3 regions of the Paenibacillus sp. F024 genome follow, and region 1 is predicted to be linked to each of the others. Evidence: riboswitches for the same ligand, from Rfam matches in the RefSeq annotation. Region 1 holds a riboswitch; each other region holds the start of a gene.

The links. Region 1 has a riboswitch for cyclic di-GMP ahead of ACZYR9_RS18120 (GGDEF domain-containing protein). Riboswitches for the same ligand answer to the same signal wherever they lie in the genome.
Region 2: it holds a riboswitch for cyclic di-GMP, as region 1 does, so the genes downstream of both, ACZYR9_RS16400 (S-layer homology domain-containing protein) here and ACZYR9_RS18120 (GGDEF domain-containing protein) in region 1, are expected to answer to the same signal.
Region 3: it holds a riboswitch for cyclic di-GMP, as region 1 does, so the genes downstream of both, ACZYR9_RS01035 (Spo0E family sporulation regulatory protein-aspartic acid phosphatase) here and ACZYR9_RS18120 (GGDEF domain-containing protein) in region 1, are expected to answer to the same signal.

What each region holds. Positions count from the first base shown of each region.
Region 1 is NZ_JBVASZ010000018.1:62,057-67,512, forward strand. Features, by position in the region: gene ACZYR9_RS18105 (helicase-related protein) at 1-1,103, shown strand, start outside; gene ACZYR9_RS18110 (hypothetical protein) at 1,512-1,790, shown strand; gene ACZYR9_RS18115 (helix-turn-helix domain-containing protein) at 1,846-2,121, opposite strand; cyclic di-GMP riboswitch class I at 2,353-2,435, shown strand; gene ACZYR9_RS18120 (GGDEF domain-containing protein) at 2,448-3,296, shown strand; partial or broken gene ACZYR9_RS18125 (IS3 family transposase) at 3,380-4,282, opposite strand; gene ACZYR9_RS18130 (transposase) at 4,216-4,557, opposite strand; gene ACZYR9_RS18135 (helix-turn-helix domain-containing protein) at 4,738-4,986, opposite strand; gene ACZYR9_RS18140 (response regulator) at 5,314-5,456, shown strand, end outside.
Region 2 is NZ_JBVASZ010000015.1:40,115-45,570, forward strand. Features, by position in the region: gene ACZYR9_RS16395 (S-layer homology domain-containing protein) at 1-1,996, shown strand, start outside; gene ACZYR9_RS16400 (S-layer homology domain-containing protein) at 2,189-3,772, opposite strand; cyclic di-GMP riboswitch class I at 3,824-3,911, opposite strand; gene ACZYR9_RS16405 (cupin domain-containing protein) at 3,986-4,570, opposite strand; partial or broken gene ACZYR9_RS16410 (aldo/keto reductase) at 4,685-5,456, opposite strand, start outside.
Region 3 is NZ_JBVASZ010000001.1:212,573-218,028, reverse strand. Features, by position in the region: gene ACZYR9_RS01050 (DUF4023 domain-containing protein) at 60-206, shown strand; gene ACZYR9_RS01045 (DUF1294 domain-containing protein) at 399-662, shown strand; gene ACZYR9_RS01040 (ZIP family metal transporter) at 699-1,445, shown strand; cyclic di-GMP riboswitch class I at 1,764-1,852, shown strand; gene ACZYR9_RS01035 (Spo0E family sporulation regulatory protein-aspartic acid phosphatase) at 1,976-2,161, shown strand; gene ACZYR9_RS01030 (HD-GYP domain-containing protein) at 2,209-2,841, shown strand; gene ACZYR9_RS01025 (stalk domain-containing protein) at 2,966-4,609, shown strand; gene ACZYR9_RS01020 (DUF3891 family protein) at 4,792-5,456, shown strand, end outside.

The sequences.
Region 1 (5,456 bases):
ATACCGAGGTCAAGAAAAAGGAACTGTTCGCCAAAGTACGCAGCGGACAGGTTCGGATACTGCTTGGATCGACGTTTAAGATGGGCGCAGGCACCAACGTGCAAACGAAGCTGATTGCCCTTCACGACCTCGACTGCCCTTGGCGTCCGCGGGACCTGGAGCAGCGCAGCGGGCGCATTATCCGGCAAGGCAACGAGAATAGCGAGGTGCATATTTTTCGCTATGTGACGGAGAACACGTTCGACGCGTATTTGTATCAGACACTCGAAAACAAGCAGCGCTTCATTTCGCAGATCATGACCAGCAAGTCGCCGGTGCGTTCCGCCGAGGATATTGACGAGACGGCGCTCTCCTATGCCGAGGTGAAGGCGCTGGCGACCGGCAACCCGTACATCAAGGAGAAAATGGACCTGGACATCCAGGTATCCAAACTCAAGCTACTCAAAGCGAACCACTTGAGCCAACGTTATGCACTGGAAGATCGTCTGCTCAAGCTGCTGCCGCAGCAGATCAAGTCCACCGAAGAACGAATTGCCGGCTATGAACAGGACGTTGCTTTGTATACACGTTCTCTGTCATCCGAGGCGGATGGGACAGATAAATTTCTCGGCATGGTCATCAAGGATTTCACCTATACGGAGAGGGCGGCAGCGGGCGCGGCTTTGCTGGACGCTTGCAAAGGAATGACATCGCCCGATCCGCAGGAATTCGGCAGCTACCGGGGATTTTCCTTGTGGCTGTCCTTTGACAGCTTCCATAAGGAGTACAAGGTCACGCTTCGCGGCGCGCTCGGTCATACGGTGACGCTCGGGGCGGATGCCGGCGGCAATATAAGCCGTATCAACAACGCCTTATCCGACTTGCCTGCAAAGCTGGAACATGCCCGTGAACAGCTTGCTACTTTGCGGCAGCAAATGGAAACGGCGAAAGAACAAATCGCGGCTCCATTTGAGAAGGAGCAGGAGCTTCAAACGAAAGCGGCGCGGCTTGCGGAACTGAATGCCCTGCTGAATATGGACAAACGGGAGAACGAAGCCGTGGACAGCGTGCCGGACGAAGAACCGGAAGCGCTGGAACGGCGGGTGGTGGGCCGTGAGCGATAACGGTCTGACACCGTCGTTCCTCCTCTTGCTTCCTGTTATAGTGGAAGCAGGAAGGGGACGTATTTGGAATCGACGTATTTATCGCGAATGGAGGTCGTATTCGACCAGATTGAAAGCGATAGCGAGGAGATATACGTACGATTGTTCCGACAGTAAAATCATCTCGAAATATTCCGATGATGGCGAGTTGGGGGTTGCACCCTCAACCGATGACATCAACAATACTACTCTCTCTAGAGCTCCATTGGTGAGGATGCCGTATGCAATTTGGTTCAAGGAACTGTTGGAGATGGAGATTTAAGAATCTGGAAAGTAAAACTATAAACATAGAAGAGTTCCAATAATTACTTGAGATACCCCTCCTGTCGCTGTAACATCGGTACATTCTGAAGGAAAGGAGGGTTAAATATGCATCATATCGGTCCAGAATGGTTAAGACCAGCTTTTGATCAACGCTTTATTGAAGTTGCTAAGGAAGCTGGAAGTCAAATGGAGGTTGAACAATTCCGATTTAGGCAGAAAGAAATTAAAACGTTGCTTAAGGATGAATTGTCACAAACTCATTTGGATCTTATTCTCGAATTGGAGGACATTCTTAACCATCGGAGTACACTTGAAAAAGAATGGATATACTTCGCAGGTCTGAAGGATGGTATGCATTTATTGCGGAAACTCAATAACCTCTAAGTTGATCTGACGGAATAGGTAAGAAGAAATCGCATTGTCGGGGAATAAATTCCCTTCAATGCGATTTCCATTTGGTGCGATCATTATTGAGATTTTCATACTCAGTCTCCACAATAGTGAAGAAGTAGGAGGGTTTGATTTTTAAACCTTTGCAGATTTCAAATATTTTGCTGACTGATGGCTCATTCCGACCAACTTCAATCATGGAAATGTATGAACGATCCACATTGCATTCAAAAGCGAGATCTTCCTGACTTAATCCTTGCTTTATTCGAATAGCCTTTACGGTTTTTCCGATGATTTGTTTAATAATGAGAGGGTCATAATCCAATTGAAAAGCTCCTTTCATTCCCATTATCAATGTGCTAAAATGTGAAATACAGATAAAGTATTCAACAAAAAGGAAATATTATACATCCCAATATTTCCTAGGCGACAGTTTTCAAGCTTGTCACATCTAACACTCATGCAATCGGTAACTTTCAAGAGCATCTAAGTTATGGACTTGGAATGCTTATTTTGCTATAAAGGCAACGTTATAGGGAGAATAAATCCAGGTTGAGGACGAGAATGGCACAATTGTCGAGAGGCAGGGGTTCAAGCCGCTGATCAAAGGCAAATTGCACTGATTGCAGGGCTACAGAGAGGGAGATATCATTGATTAATCGTAAGTATATGCTCTTATTTATCATCATTTCATATATGGTTGTAATTATCGTAAATGTCTACATACCAATGGATACGTTGTGGATGCTGTTATTAATCCCTGCACTCGGGGTGGGATACTTGTATCCCAAATGGTTGATATCCTTGATTGTTGGAGCAACGATAGTAGTTACTACGTTGATTACAAAATACATTGCTCAAGAAAGTAATCTCTCGAGTGAGCTATTATTTAGGTTGGTAATAATATGGATCGCAATGTGGGCAATCTTCACCTTATTTTTGTTCCTGCGAAAAAGGTCACTCAAACTCATTTCGGAGTTGGAGAAATTAGCGTTTACCGATGCACTTACGAAAATCCATAATCGAAGATACTTGGAGATGTATATGGACAAGGCGATTCCTTTAGCGGAACGTCAAGGTCAGCCTTTGACAATGATCATGTTTGATATTGATCATTTTAAGAGTATCAATGATACATACGGTCATGGAGCGGGGGATATCATTCTGAAGCGAATGGGGCAGAAACTAAAAGAAATTCTCCGCAAATCGGATGTATTCATTAGGGTTGGCGGTGAAGAGTTCATCATCATTTCTCCGAGTTGTTCTTTATCTGAAGGGTTACAACTTGCCGAACGTATCCGAAAAGCAGTAGAAAGAATTGATTTTATATATAATCAAAATCGGATTCAAGTAACTATTAGTGTCGGGATCGCTGAGTATGTTTATGGATTGAGTCTAAACGAGTTTCTTGAAAGTGTGGACAAAGCCTTGTATCTCGCTAAAGAGTCAGGGAGAAATAGAGTTATGGTCGCTAAAGACTCTATAGTTGGGGTAACATAGGGCACTTGAATACGTATAATCAATTAATAATAAAAATCCGGCGAAATTGATCATACCCCTGTCAAGTAGACATAAGAAAAAAGCTATGCCGCCAGCGCGTGCCGATACTCAATCGGCGCTCGCTGTTTAAGTTTTGCTTGAAATCGCTGATAGTTATAGAAGTAAATATAATCTTCGATGGCTTGATGTATTTCTGCTTCTGACTTAAACTGGTGGAGATACAACTTCTCTGTTTTGAGATGCGAGAAGAAGGATTCGATGCATGCGTTATCCAGGCAGGTTGCTTTGCGAGAGTGGCTGCCTTTGACGCTGAGTGCTTCTAATCGTTTGTTGTACGCTTGAGACGTGTACTGGAAGCCCTGGTCCGAATGGAGCACGGCCCCACCAACGTCTCTTTTTCTTGTCCACTTCTCGATCGTATCCAGCACGAGTTGCACATCATTGCGCTCAGATAATTTCCAGGCTACAATCTCATTGTTAAACAAGTCCTGAATGGCGGACAGGTAATAGAAACGCGTACCATCTGAGATATAGGTGATGTCGGTGACTAACTTCTGCTGAGGACCTATCGCATGGAACTGATGCTGCAGTCGGTTCGGATATATGACGGAAGGCTTGTAGCTGAAGCGTTGTCGTTTCTTCCGAATTACGGACTGTATGGATAGTTCCCTCATCAATCGCCATACTTTCTTGTGGTTAACACAGTATCCAGCCTCCCATAAGGCGTTCATCATGCGAGGGTATCCGAAATAGGGATGGCTCGCGTGTATGGCCATCATATGCTCTTTTAACTCCTGATCCTGATCTTGTTTTTCTAAGCGTAAGGCACGGGTTGTACGCCATTTGTAATAGCTGGCTCTAGGTATGTTCGCGATATGCAACAGACGGGTAACACCATGTACACTACGTAATTCTTCGATTAGCTGGTAGTGATCTTGCTGCTCGAATTGGCCTCCTTTACCAGATTTGGATACCGCTTTTTTAAGTAGTCTACCTGCGCTTTCAGGTAATCTCGCTCTTGCTCTATGCTGGCGAAGCTTGTCCGAGGACGTCCTTTTAGTGGGTTGGCCACACCCTTACGCTCATCAAACTTGACTCCGTTTTTCCATTTCTTTACCCACACCTTTAACTGGGAACAATTACGTATCTTCATTTGCTCTGCGATCATCTTGTAACTAGAAGATCCCTCTAAATAAGCTTTAACCGCCGCCACCTTAAATTCTTCTGTATAGCTCTGAAATATCTGTCCCTTTTTTGCCATAAAGAAATCCCCTCCAAGTATTCACTCATTCCTCATGATAACATGACGGTTTTTTTCGAGTGTCTACTTAAAGGGGATAATACTAAAATGTGGTCACATTTGCCGGATTTTTATTTGTTGGGGGCACTGGGGGCAGAGTCAACTCTTTCGAACTTTTTGCTATTCTCGTATGTAGATAGTTTAGTTTTGATCTGATTCATTATCATTTTCACATTCAATTTCAACAAGTTTAATCATCTCGGAAGCTTTGATGTTCAGTGCTTTTGACAAGGCAAAAAGCGTGGAAATGGTCGGCTGATGAATACCTCTTTCCAGCATGGAGATGTAAGTTCGATCTAGATCACTTCTAAAGGCTAGTTCCTCTTGGCTCAACTTATTATTTACCCTTATCGTTTTTAGAATTTTAGCGAACGATAGTTCAATCTTCATAGTTACCCCCTTTAGAGCTTTATCATTAGTTAGTATGGGAGTAATATCTACTGAGTATACTCTACAAAATGGTTTGATTTAGTGAAAACTTGTAGTAATATTGAACTATACAAGTTTTACCTCGTTAATTGTCACTTTTTGATAGATGATAATGTGTCTAGATTACGACATATTTTTTCTTGGGTGCTTTTTGTTGAAAAATAGGATGCAAATTGTGGACCAAAGGATGTAATTCTATAGTCGCCAGGTTACTGAAAGTGTGGTGAACCTCTAGTACATCTGAACATCTTTATGGGATGTTTTTTATTTTTATATTGGGGGATGCCTATGGCGAGAATTATGATTGCAGACGATAACCCTTCTATTCGTTTGTTGATTTCTGCCTTAGTTACGCACGCTGGTCATGAAGTCGTCTTACAAGCGAAAAACGGTCTAGAGGCATTGAACGCCTATTTCCATACAAAACCCGA
Region 2 (5,456 bases), on a different contig from region 1:
CCATTATCGCACGGATAGCGCCGCTACTACCCCCATCGGCATCCGTGTGAGCGGTAGCGGCAGCAATATTGAAATGGTCAGAAACCGCATCCACGATATGGGGACGGATGCAGGTCTTGGGGAAGGCGGTGGAAATGCGCATGGCATTGCAGTTTACGGCAACGCAGCAAAGCCGCTGCAGCATCTTGCCATTATCCAAAATGAGTTGTACAACCTGAAGCTGGGAGCCAGCGAAGCGATGGCGATTAATGGAAATGTCGACGGATTCCGTATCCTGCAGAACACAGTCCACGATAACAACAATATCGGCATCGACGTCATCGGGTTTGAGGGCACCGCGCCGAACCCTGCCCATGATCAGGCAAGAAACGGCATGATAGCGGAAAACCGCGTATACAATATCTCCTCTTTTGGCAATCCAGCCTACGGGGATGAATACTCGGCAGCCGGTATATACGTGGACGGCGGCAAAGCTGTAACGATCATGAACAACGATATACACGACAACGACTACGGGATTGAACTGGCTAGCGAGCATGCCGGGGGTATGACTTCAAAAGTGGAGGTTTCGCGCAACCGTATTTATCATAACCGGGCGGCAGGCATTACACTGGGCGGCTATGACGAAAATCGTGGGGGGACGGAGGATTGCATCATTAAAGAGAACGAGTTAATAGAAAATAATTCGAAGCATCTCGGTTACGGTGAAATCAATTTCGCCTTCGACACAAGAAACAACGAATTGCGCAATAACAACATCAGAGCCAATGAGGATGGACTCATGATCACAAACGAGTTTGTGCAGAATACTGGAAATACAGTGGACTTCAATCACTATATCAGCAAAGAACACGCGCATTGGATATGGAAAGGCGAAGCCTTTGACAATTTCAGCATTTATCAAGCACAGACAGGGAATGACCTGCATTCAGATTTGTCCATTATATCTTCGGACAATGTCGGGGTACCTACACCGATAGAACCCTTGCTCAGAGCTAACCCGAACAATCTGACGGTTCAAAGAGGTACAGCCAAATCCACTATTGTGACAGTAACCTGCTCTGACACCACGACAGCTCAAATTCTTCCAAGTGATATCGAATGGACCTCGGCTAATACGGGTATCGCACAAGTTTCTAAAGCGGGTGTAGTGAAGGGTATAGCCAATGGTTCTACGGTAGTCACTGCAACTTATGGCGGCCGACACGTTGATATCCTGATCAGCGTCATAGAGCGTTCTTCAGGCTCGAGCAATGGTTCTACAATTACAACGACCCCTGCTCCTGCGCCAACTCCGGCTGAACCAACTGTACAAATTAAACCTGAGAAGACGCCTACAATTGATATTTTTCAATCTGATGTCGTTAAGGCGGACACCCGTGTTATAAAAAACATTCAGTCTAAAGTTGAAGAAGCTAACACATCCCCGACTCCGGTTCAAGAGCCAACAGACGTTAAAGGTCACTGGGCCGAGAAGACAATGGAGTCCTTTCTTAAGATGAACTTCATTCAAGGCTATGAAGATGGCACAGTAAAGCCGAACCAAGAAATTACTCGCGCTGAGTTTGTATCGATCCTGTCTCGAATTTTCCCGGTAAGTGGAACTAAGCAAGTAACGCTCAACGATGTAAGCCATCACTGGGCATATGAGGCTATCGATCAATTTGCAGCGGCCGGGGTAATCGGCGGTTATGGTGACGGTACATTCCAACCTAATAAACCGATCTCCCGCGAAGAGATTGTCATCATTCTGTCCCGCATCGTGAACATGAACGGTGTATCGCTAGATAAATCCAAGGGTAACTTCGCTGACCTGAACGATTCCTATGCAGCAGACGCAATGAAGACTGCAGCTGAAGCCGGAATCATCTCCGGTAGAAATGACGGAAAATTTGATCCAAAAGTGAACTCCACACGTGCGGAAGCTTTGACGGTCATCCGGAACGCCCTCAACTTGAATCCCGAGATCAAGAATCTGTTGGAATCCTTGGATTAAATAGCGGCTATGGAGCTCAGTTTGAAAACTTATTTATAATATCTCGAATATAACCTGTATTTTCCGTACTAATGGACGGCATTTTTTATATTGATTCAATGATGTCAATCTGCCCTTAAGCAAGCAAGTAGCACAATAAAGAAGCCTGCGGTTGTGCGGCCGCGGGCTTCTTTATGCAGACAATGACGTTACTTAGGGAAGATGGATCTTGTTTTTTGCAAACAAGTTCAACGCATCGTTCCATGTCATTTTGATGTCGCCGTTTTCGTACGGCAATTCAATATCTTGCAGCTCCTCGGGCTTTAACTGCTCTAAGCGATCGTTTTCTTGATAATATGTAATATCGCCTTCAAAGCTTAGTGTTCCCTTAGCGACACCATTGACGATCTTCCCGGTAAACTTGATCTCTTTAAATTGATAATAAAGGCTGTCTTTGGAATTCCATCTCCAGGTTGCGTACACACTAGTTCCTATGCGCGGCAAGGCAGACTCCTTCACCCATATCGTTCTTTGTATTTTACCAAGGTCGTCAAACGGCGAATCATTATTAACCGGATGCCTGTTTGTACCGTCCATGTTTTCCATATCTCTGAGCACAAATTGTTTATACCTAATAAACTTCAGTTCGCTATGATCCACTTGGCCGTTGGTCACCGTCATCATGCCGCCGAACCTTGTCGCTTCATTTTTCACAGCAAACCAGAGGTGGTCTAAAGATTCTTCCGGCATCATAAAGACGCCGTTTATTTTCTTCATCGGCTTTTGCCCGTCCAGAGGGATGTCTTCTTCCTGGACAATCGCCCCCTCCGGATTATAATGAACGAAATAGTCTCCGCCGTCTCTGAACGTGTTCGTTTCGTTATAATTCCTCGTTGTTACGCTGCCGTCGCTATTTTCCTTGTAGCCGAGCCCAAACGCGGCGCATACTTCTTGAATCGGAAAATACACGGTTCCGTCCTGTATAACCGGCTTCGTTTTGAAAGTGATAGGCTTGTCATCAAGCTTTAAAACGGGCGTATTGTCAACGGCGGAATCATTCGTGTGTACGACGGAGCCGCTATGAGCTTGATCGGCTTCTGCTCCGGCATCCGCGTCTCCGCTAGGTACAACCGGCAGCACACTCGTATCGGAACTTTGTTCCGGCCTTGCAAGAAGCTCCCCTAATCCGTGCTCGGACAGGTTCTTAATGAACTGCACGGCCTCGGCACGCGTGAGCGTCTTAGAGCCGTTAAATCCGGCTATCGTCGGCTGGTCGGCCTCCCCTTGAGCAAGACCTTTGCCGTACATATACCGAATGGCGTCATCGCCGTCATAATGCATGCCTTGCGTCGAGGCGATCAGCTCCGCCACGCGGATACGCGTGATCGGCTCGCTGCGTGCGTTGATATTTTGCGCGTCCACGGGATAATTCAGCGATGAAGACAGCTGATAATAAGGCCCCGCCCAGTCGGCAGAACCACTTTTGATTTCAGGCTTGTAGCCATGAATGAGCATGGACAAAAACTCGGCCTCCGTCACCGGTTGATCAGGCTTGAACGTCCCGTCCTCATAGCCGCTGACAACCTTTTTGCCGACCGCCCAAGCGACGCTGTCAGCCGACCAGTGCAACTTCACATCCGGGAAAGGGACGCTTGGCCCTTGACTGTCCGCATATGCCTTTTGTACAGGCAAGCTTGCCGCTCCGAGGGTGATTGCTGCGTGCAGCGATAACAACAGCTTCATCGATTTCTTCATGTGTTCATAACCTCGCTGTTTCTCATAATGTATGATCGACAAAATAAAAACCACCTTTATACAAGGAGGTTTGATTGGGGGCACACAATAGAATGCGGACTGGCAATCGGTATTTCCCAGTGGAAATCGACGACCCATGCCATTGCGTCCCGGCTTTTCAACCGGTTTGCCCAAAAGTATAATCATGTATTATTTTGTAGATAAATGCAGTATACAGGATGTAATGATGAAACGAAAGTAAAATTTTCCAAAACCTCATGTGATCCGGTGAGATGGTTGTGTTTGTCGATAGTACGGTTCGGATTTTTTATTCCATTCCTTTAACAGAGGTCCTTCGCTTCCGAAGACAGGATCCGTATCCGGACGAGCAACGTTTTTAATGCTCGCGCGCAATTTGTAGTCTGCTTTTGTATGTAAATCATAAGAAACACCGTTGGGATAAGCGCCAATGACCGAGAAGTCATCGCTTGCCTCAATCCGTTTGTGCCCCGTTCCTGCTGGGAGAATGATGACATCGCCCGTCGAAACCTCAAGGATCGCGCCCTGTTCCCCGCCAATCTGTACTTTCCCCCGGCCTGCGCGGATGGCCAACACCTCATGAACATTGCTGTGAAAATGATGGTAACCGAACACGCCGTTGATCCAGCTGTTTGTCCAATGATTTTTATGAAATGTGTCTTGAATCATGTCCGTTTGTCCTTTAAAGGGGTCACGGTACACGAGAACAGGAAAGTAAGGATGGTTCGGTATCGTTCCATCATCTTCAAAACGATAGGCTGAAACTTCAATTGCAGAATCTTCACTATTGAACAAGGAATCGTTCGATGACGGGTTACACATACAATCACACTCTCCTTTGGGCATTCGCAAAAACGGACATGCCCCAAATAAGTACGGTACAACCGTCTTACTTGAGGCATGAGACGAGCAAAGATAAGTTTTTATTTACTCGTTTTATCGCATATTCATTTCGCTTGGCTTTGGACCCTTGCGCCGGTCGCGGTTCAGCTTGTTGATCTCTGCCATATCATTGGCAGTCAGCTCAAAATCAAATACATTAAAATTCTCTTCGATTCGTGATGGCGTCACGGATTTCGGGATTACGATGGAGTTGTTTTGCAAGTGCCAGCGCAGTACTGCTTGAGCCGGCGTTTTGCCATGAGCTTCGGCAATCTTCAGGACCGCTTCATCTTTTAGCACATCGCCTCCACAAAAATATCATGTTTGCCGCAAAAATCCTTCAACTCATTCTGGGCAAGGTATGGGTGGCACTCCACTTGGTTTAAAACAGGCTTCACTTCACATTCCTTAAGCAAGCGTTCCAAATGCTCAATATCGAAGTTGCATACGCCGATCGCTTTGGCGCGCCCTTCACGATACAGCTTTTCCATGGCTTTATAAGTATCAATGTACTGATCATATTGAGGAGTAGGCCAGTGGATTAAATACAAGTCAATATAATCGAGCCCCAATCTTTCAAGACTTTCATCAAATGCGCGCAAGGTGTTATCGTAGCCTTGATCGCTGTTCCAGACTTTTGTCGTAATAAACAGCTTTTCACGAGGATCAGCCGATTGTTGAATCGCTCTGCCGACACCTTTTTCATTCTTATAAATCATCGCAGTGTCAATAGATGTGTAACCTACTTCAAGCGCTTTGGAAACCGCCGCTTCAGCTGCATCATCTTCTACCTGCCAAACGCCGAACCCGAGTTGAGGCATTTGCA
Region 3 (5,456 bases), on a different contig from region 1:
AAACCTATAGTTTTCACACCGCTGGAGATACTAGGGAAATGGAAGGAGGGATGGAGAAAATGAGAGATGATTTGCGCGGAAGCACCGAGGAATGGGTCGAGAAGCTGCATGATACGCAGCAAAAGGATGAAAAAAACCGGAAGCATCAAGGGGACGGACACCCCGATAAAAAAATGCCGGCCAAACGGCACCGAAACGGTAACTAATTTTTCTTACCGAACCGCCTTAGGGCGGTTTTTTGCATGAATGGTTTAAGCAAAATCGTCTGCCGTTTGTCTCAGGAGAGGGCTTGACAGAACAGGACAGAGCAGATATCGTCATTTCTATGAGCCGGCCAAAATAAAGAATGGTTTTGGCAGCGGAAATCAACTATTAAATCAGCACGGGAGGAGACCGCGGTGGAATTATGGATGTTCTATTTGCCGGCTATCAACCTGATCGCTTTTGGCATCATGGGTTACGATAAATCCCAGGCGAAAAAAGGCAGCCGGAGAATAGCCGAGAAAACGCTGTTTTTCATCGCTGCGGCCGGAGGAGCGTTAGGCATGTGGATAGGCATGCGGAAATGGAGACATAAGACAAAGCATCCTTCTTTTGTTTACGGCATTCCGCTGCTGTTTGTCTTGAATGCGACACTCATTTATTATTTCGGTTCAGCCTGATGCGGCTTTAAGTTCTAATGTTGATGGAGGATGTCTATGGAAGCTATGCTGTGGGGAGGCTTCACATCGTCGCTTGCGACGGCGTTGGGCGCAATTCCGGTCCTTTTTATGAAAGAGTTATCTCATCGAGCCAAGGATGTACTGCTTGCCTTTACGGCAGGCATTATGGTATCCGCCTCCATGTACAGCCTGATTCCTTCTGCACTGGCGATGTCCGGCTTGACAGTGCTTTGCATCGGTGTGCTGCTTGGCACCATAGCGCTGACATTGCTCGAAAAGCTGGTTCCGCATATCGACCTTGCGCATGCCAGAGATAGCGGGATTTCAGGCAAATTAACGCTTGAACGAAAGTCCGTCTTGTTTTTGACGGCGATGACACTGCACAATTTGCCCGAAGGGCTTTCCGTCGGGGTGAGCTATGCGAGCGGCCAAGAGGAGCTAGGACCTCTGGTCGCACTATCCATGGGTCTGCAGAACGCCCCGGAAGGTTTCTTGGTTGCGTTGTTTCTAATTATGCAAAAGGCTCGTAAAAGCACAGCGATATTGTTCGCTTTATTCACGGGGATGCTGGAGTTTGCCAGCTGTATTATTGGTTTTTATTTGACCGCTTATGTTTCCGGACTTATACCGTACGGTCTTGCATTTGCTGGAGGAGCCATGCTGTTTATCGTTTACAAGGAGCTGATCCCGGAGAGTCACGGACACGGCTATGAAAGAATGGCGACCTTTTCTTTCATCATCGGACTGCTGGTGATGATCGGGTTGACGGAAACTTTGGGTTAGCAGATTGGTGTTCAATTGGGGAAGCAACCCCCTCAATGTAAAACGATCGAACCCGTAAAAGGTACTGAATATCGGCATTGTCAAAAGCACCGGCAGCGAATCGATTTTCGTAACGGTGTTTTTTCGCACGAAGTCCTGGCAGGGCGAGTACCATACTAGTACGAGACTTGGATATAATATAGTCAAATTGTGGAAAATGTGTTAGAATAAAATAAAATAATGTCGAAACATCATTGGTTTACTCTATCGATGTCGAAAGTTTTGGAATTTACTTTAATATTTTCTATCAAATCGCCAACATTTTACATTAAAGTGATGGTCCGATAAAGGCACAGCCATTGAAAAGTGGTGTCGCAAAGCTATAGGGGCTAACGTGTGAAAACACACCATGCCAGCCAGCCGCCGGAATGAGGTTGAGAAAACCCTTCATTCGGAGGGTTTTCTTTTTTTCATTCTATACGAAATTCGGGATGCATGGAAGATTCGTTACCAGGAATTTTGCTTTTACTCTGCAAGGACGGTGAGAGGCCATGTACTGTGTTTTTAATGAAAAGCGACTGAAACACTTATCGGAAGAGATTGAAATGATTCGACTTAGAATGCATGGCATATTCAACATGAAGCTGTGCTTTTCAGACCCGGAAGTCAAAGCATTAAGCAAAGAATTGGATTGTGCCGTAATCAGATACCAAGAGTATGCGAAGCGATTAACGTGAATGAATAGAGAACAAGTGTGAGGCATGACACGGAAAGGATGATGTCAATGATCGGTGAGCAGGCAGTAAGCGGACTTACTCAGCTGTTAGTAAAAGATATAGCTACCTATGAACACAGCATAAGAATTGGAAAAATGGCTAAGTTGATGGCTGCCTATCTTGATTTTGATGAAACGCAAACCCAAAAATTGATTGCAGGCTGCTGCTTGCACAATATTGGCAAGGTACATATCCATGAGTCCATTTTACAAAAGAAAGCCTCTCTTACCCTGGAAGAATGGAAATTTATGAAGCGCCATGCGTTTTTCGGCGTTCAGATGGCCGTCATGGAAGGAATTACCGATCAGGATATCATTGACATCATTCATTACCATCATGAGCGTTGGGATGGTACGGGTTACCCCGACGGCTTGAAAGGTACCGACATTCCGGTATATGCCCGCATTTGTTCGATACTGGACGCATTCGACAGCATGATTTCGGATCGCCCCTACAGAAAAGGGATGTCCATCCAGCAAGCCCGTGAAGAGCTGCTGCGGCAGAGTTGTTCGCAATTTGATGGTCGTTATGTTCAGGTGTTTCTCACCATTCAGGAAATGATATTGGCTCATATTCAAAGAGATTCCGTGCAATCCATGACTTATCACGACAGATCGGTTTACCATTCCGAGATCGTTTAATCATAGGTCGCCTATCGGCGGTTTATTTTTCATTTGGCGGAAGGAAATTGGGGGGAGGGCAATGAATAAAAAAAGAGGTCGGCAGGGAGTAGCCTAAGCATACATGATTGGAGGGAAATGACAGGTGAAAAAGGGTATTGCGTCTAGGACATGGAAGTTGTTATTCGCTTTTTGGATGATGATGGCCATGCTGATGATTCCGGCTCCCCGAGCGGATGCGGGAGCTTTCACTTATAAGGTTTATCCGAAAGGAACGGTGGGCATATCCAAACCGGTCATCGGATTTGAGCTAGGCGATTGGAACGGATTACAGGTCGGTTCGTTTCAGATGAAGCTGGATCAAAATCAGGTACCGGGGACCTTTGATCAAGAAACGATGAGTTTTACCTATACACCGGCTGTGGGATTAGAGCCAGGAGAGCATTCGGTTGAAGTACAGCTGCAATTTATCGGTTACCAGCCTATTTTTTTGGATTGGACGTTCACTATAGCGAGGAATCCTTTAAGCGAGGTTCCTGCCACTTTCTCACAGACTCATCAGCTGGGCTTGAAGGCGATCAATGATTATCGGATGCTGTACGGGTTAAAGCCTTTAAAGCTAAACAGGAATCTGACGTTAGCAGCCAAGAATCATGCCCAATATTTGAATATGAACCGTATTGCGCAGACGACTTCGGACTCGCTGCATGACCAAAGGAAAGGCATGCCCGGTTATACCGGGGCAACCCTTTCTGAACGCGCAGTATATGCCGGGTATTATCGCGGCGTGGGGGAAGATGTATCCTTCAATACGGGAAATCTTGTGGAGTCCGTCGATAAGCTCTTTGATGCGCCATATCACCGCGAGCCCTTTTTAATGCCTCATGTTACGGAAGCGGGTATTGATATGGTCGGAGATTATGTGGTCATTGTGTTCGGGTATGGAGAAAAATCCGATACGGAGATGACGGTATCACCCGCTCCGGGAGATCCTTATGTCCCGCTGCTTTTTGACGGCTATGAAACGCCGGATCCCATTCGCATGTATGCTTCAAGAAAATATCCTGTCGGATACCCGCTTATGGTTTCGGTAACGGGAAGCGGCATTAGCGAAATCCGGCTGCTTGAATCGACGCTGAAGGATGAATCGGGTCAACCGGTGAAGCTGCTGCAAAACAGTCCGAGCAATGATGATCATTTAACTAACAGCGTCATCTTAATTCCACCCGAGCCGCTGCAGCCTGACACCTCATATTCCGCGTTTGTGAAGCTGGGTGTCACCGAGAACGGAGTATCCAAAACGCTTGAGAAATCATGGAATTTTCATACGGAGCCGGTCGAAGGCATCGGTAAGCAGAAGCTGCACGAAGATATTGCAGCGTATATGAAGCTGGCGGCAGAGCAAAAAGAGAAAGTCCGGCACGTGGTCACCTTCAAGCTGGACGATGATAGCTATACACTGGATAACATCAAGTTTCTGTTGAAAAGAGCTCCGTTGATTGACGAAGGCACCTCATATTTATGGGTTAGGGACTTAGCCGCCGCACTAGGCGCTGACGTTACATGGGATGATAAGCGCAAAGCCGCGATCTATACGAAGAGCGGCCGGGAGATCACATTCTTTACGGGGCGTAACGAGTATGCGATTAACGGTATCGAACAACCCACTCAATCACCGGCCCGATTGGAAAACGAGCTCACGATGATACCGGTACGCTTGCTGTCCGAGGTATTAGGAGCCCATGTAGAGTATTTGCCGCAAACGCGGAGCGTAAAAATTATATACTGAACCTCCATGAAAAGCCGAATGGCCCCATTGAAGTGATGGGGCCGTTTTTTGTACAATGAACTTGGTTGTTCATTGACAAGGAGGAACGAAGATGCATTCCTTTCAAGCGGAACCACAGCTTCAAACCGATTCCCATAAACAGAAGCGTGAACGTGTCCAGCATTTATGAGGGAAGTGATCGGGTGATTATTCGTGAGACGGAACAAGAGTTTATCATGATTACACAACATGACCACGCGAAACTGTCAGGAAGGATTGCAAGTCACTTTAAAAAGCCGTTTTTCGTAGAAGATGATTATTTTGAAGACGTTGTCTGTGCTGTGCATGAGCACGATAGAAGCTGGATAAGGCTCGATGATACACCGATTTGGAATGACCGGACCTCATCACCGTTTTCGTTTATGGATTACCCGCTGTTACCTAAATTGGCCTTGTATAGAATCGGAATGGATGAAATTGAGGAAGGAAACCCATATGCTGCTCTTTTATGCAGTCTCCACTATACATCATTTCCCATATTTCATAACTCCACGAATGGTGAATGTGTTCGTTTTTATCATCACGAGCGTTATAGACAAGAAAGAATTAGAGTCGCGCTAAAAGACATAAGTCCAAATGTTGTTTCGAGGCATTTTCGGTTATTGCAGCTATGCGATGATATTTCCTTGTATGTATGTTTAAATCAAGCAGGAGTAAAGAAAGAAAATGAACACCCATGGTATATGACGGGTTTTAAAAATTCTAATGGTTTTAACATGGAAGGGGATAAACCGCTTAGCGCGAGGTGGCTTAACCATAAGGAGATCATAATTACTCCAACGCCATTTCAAAATACATGGAATACAAC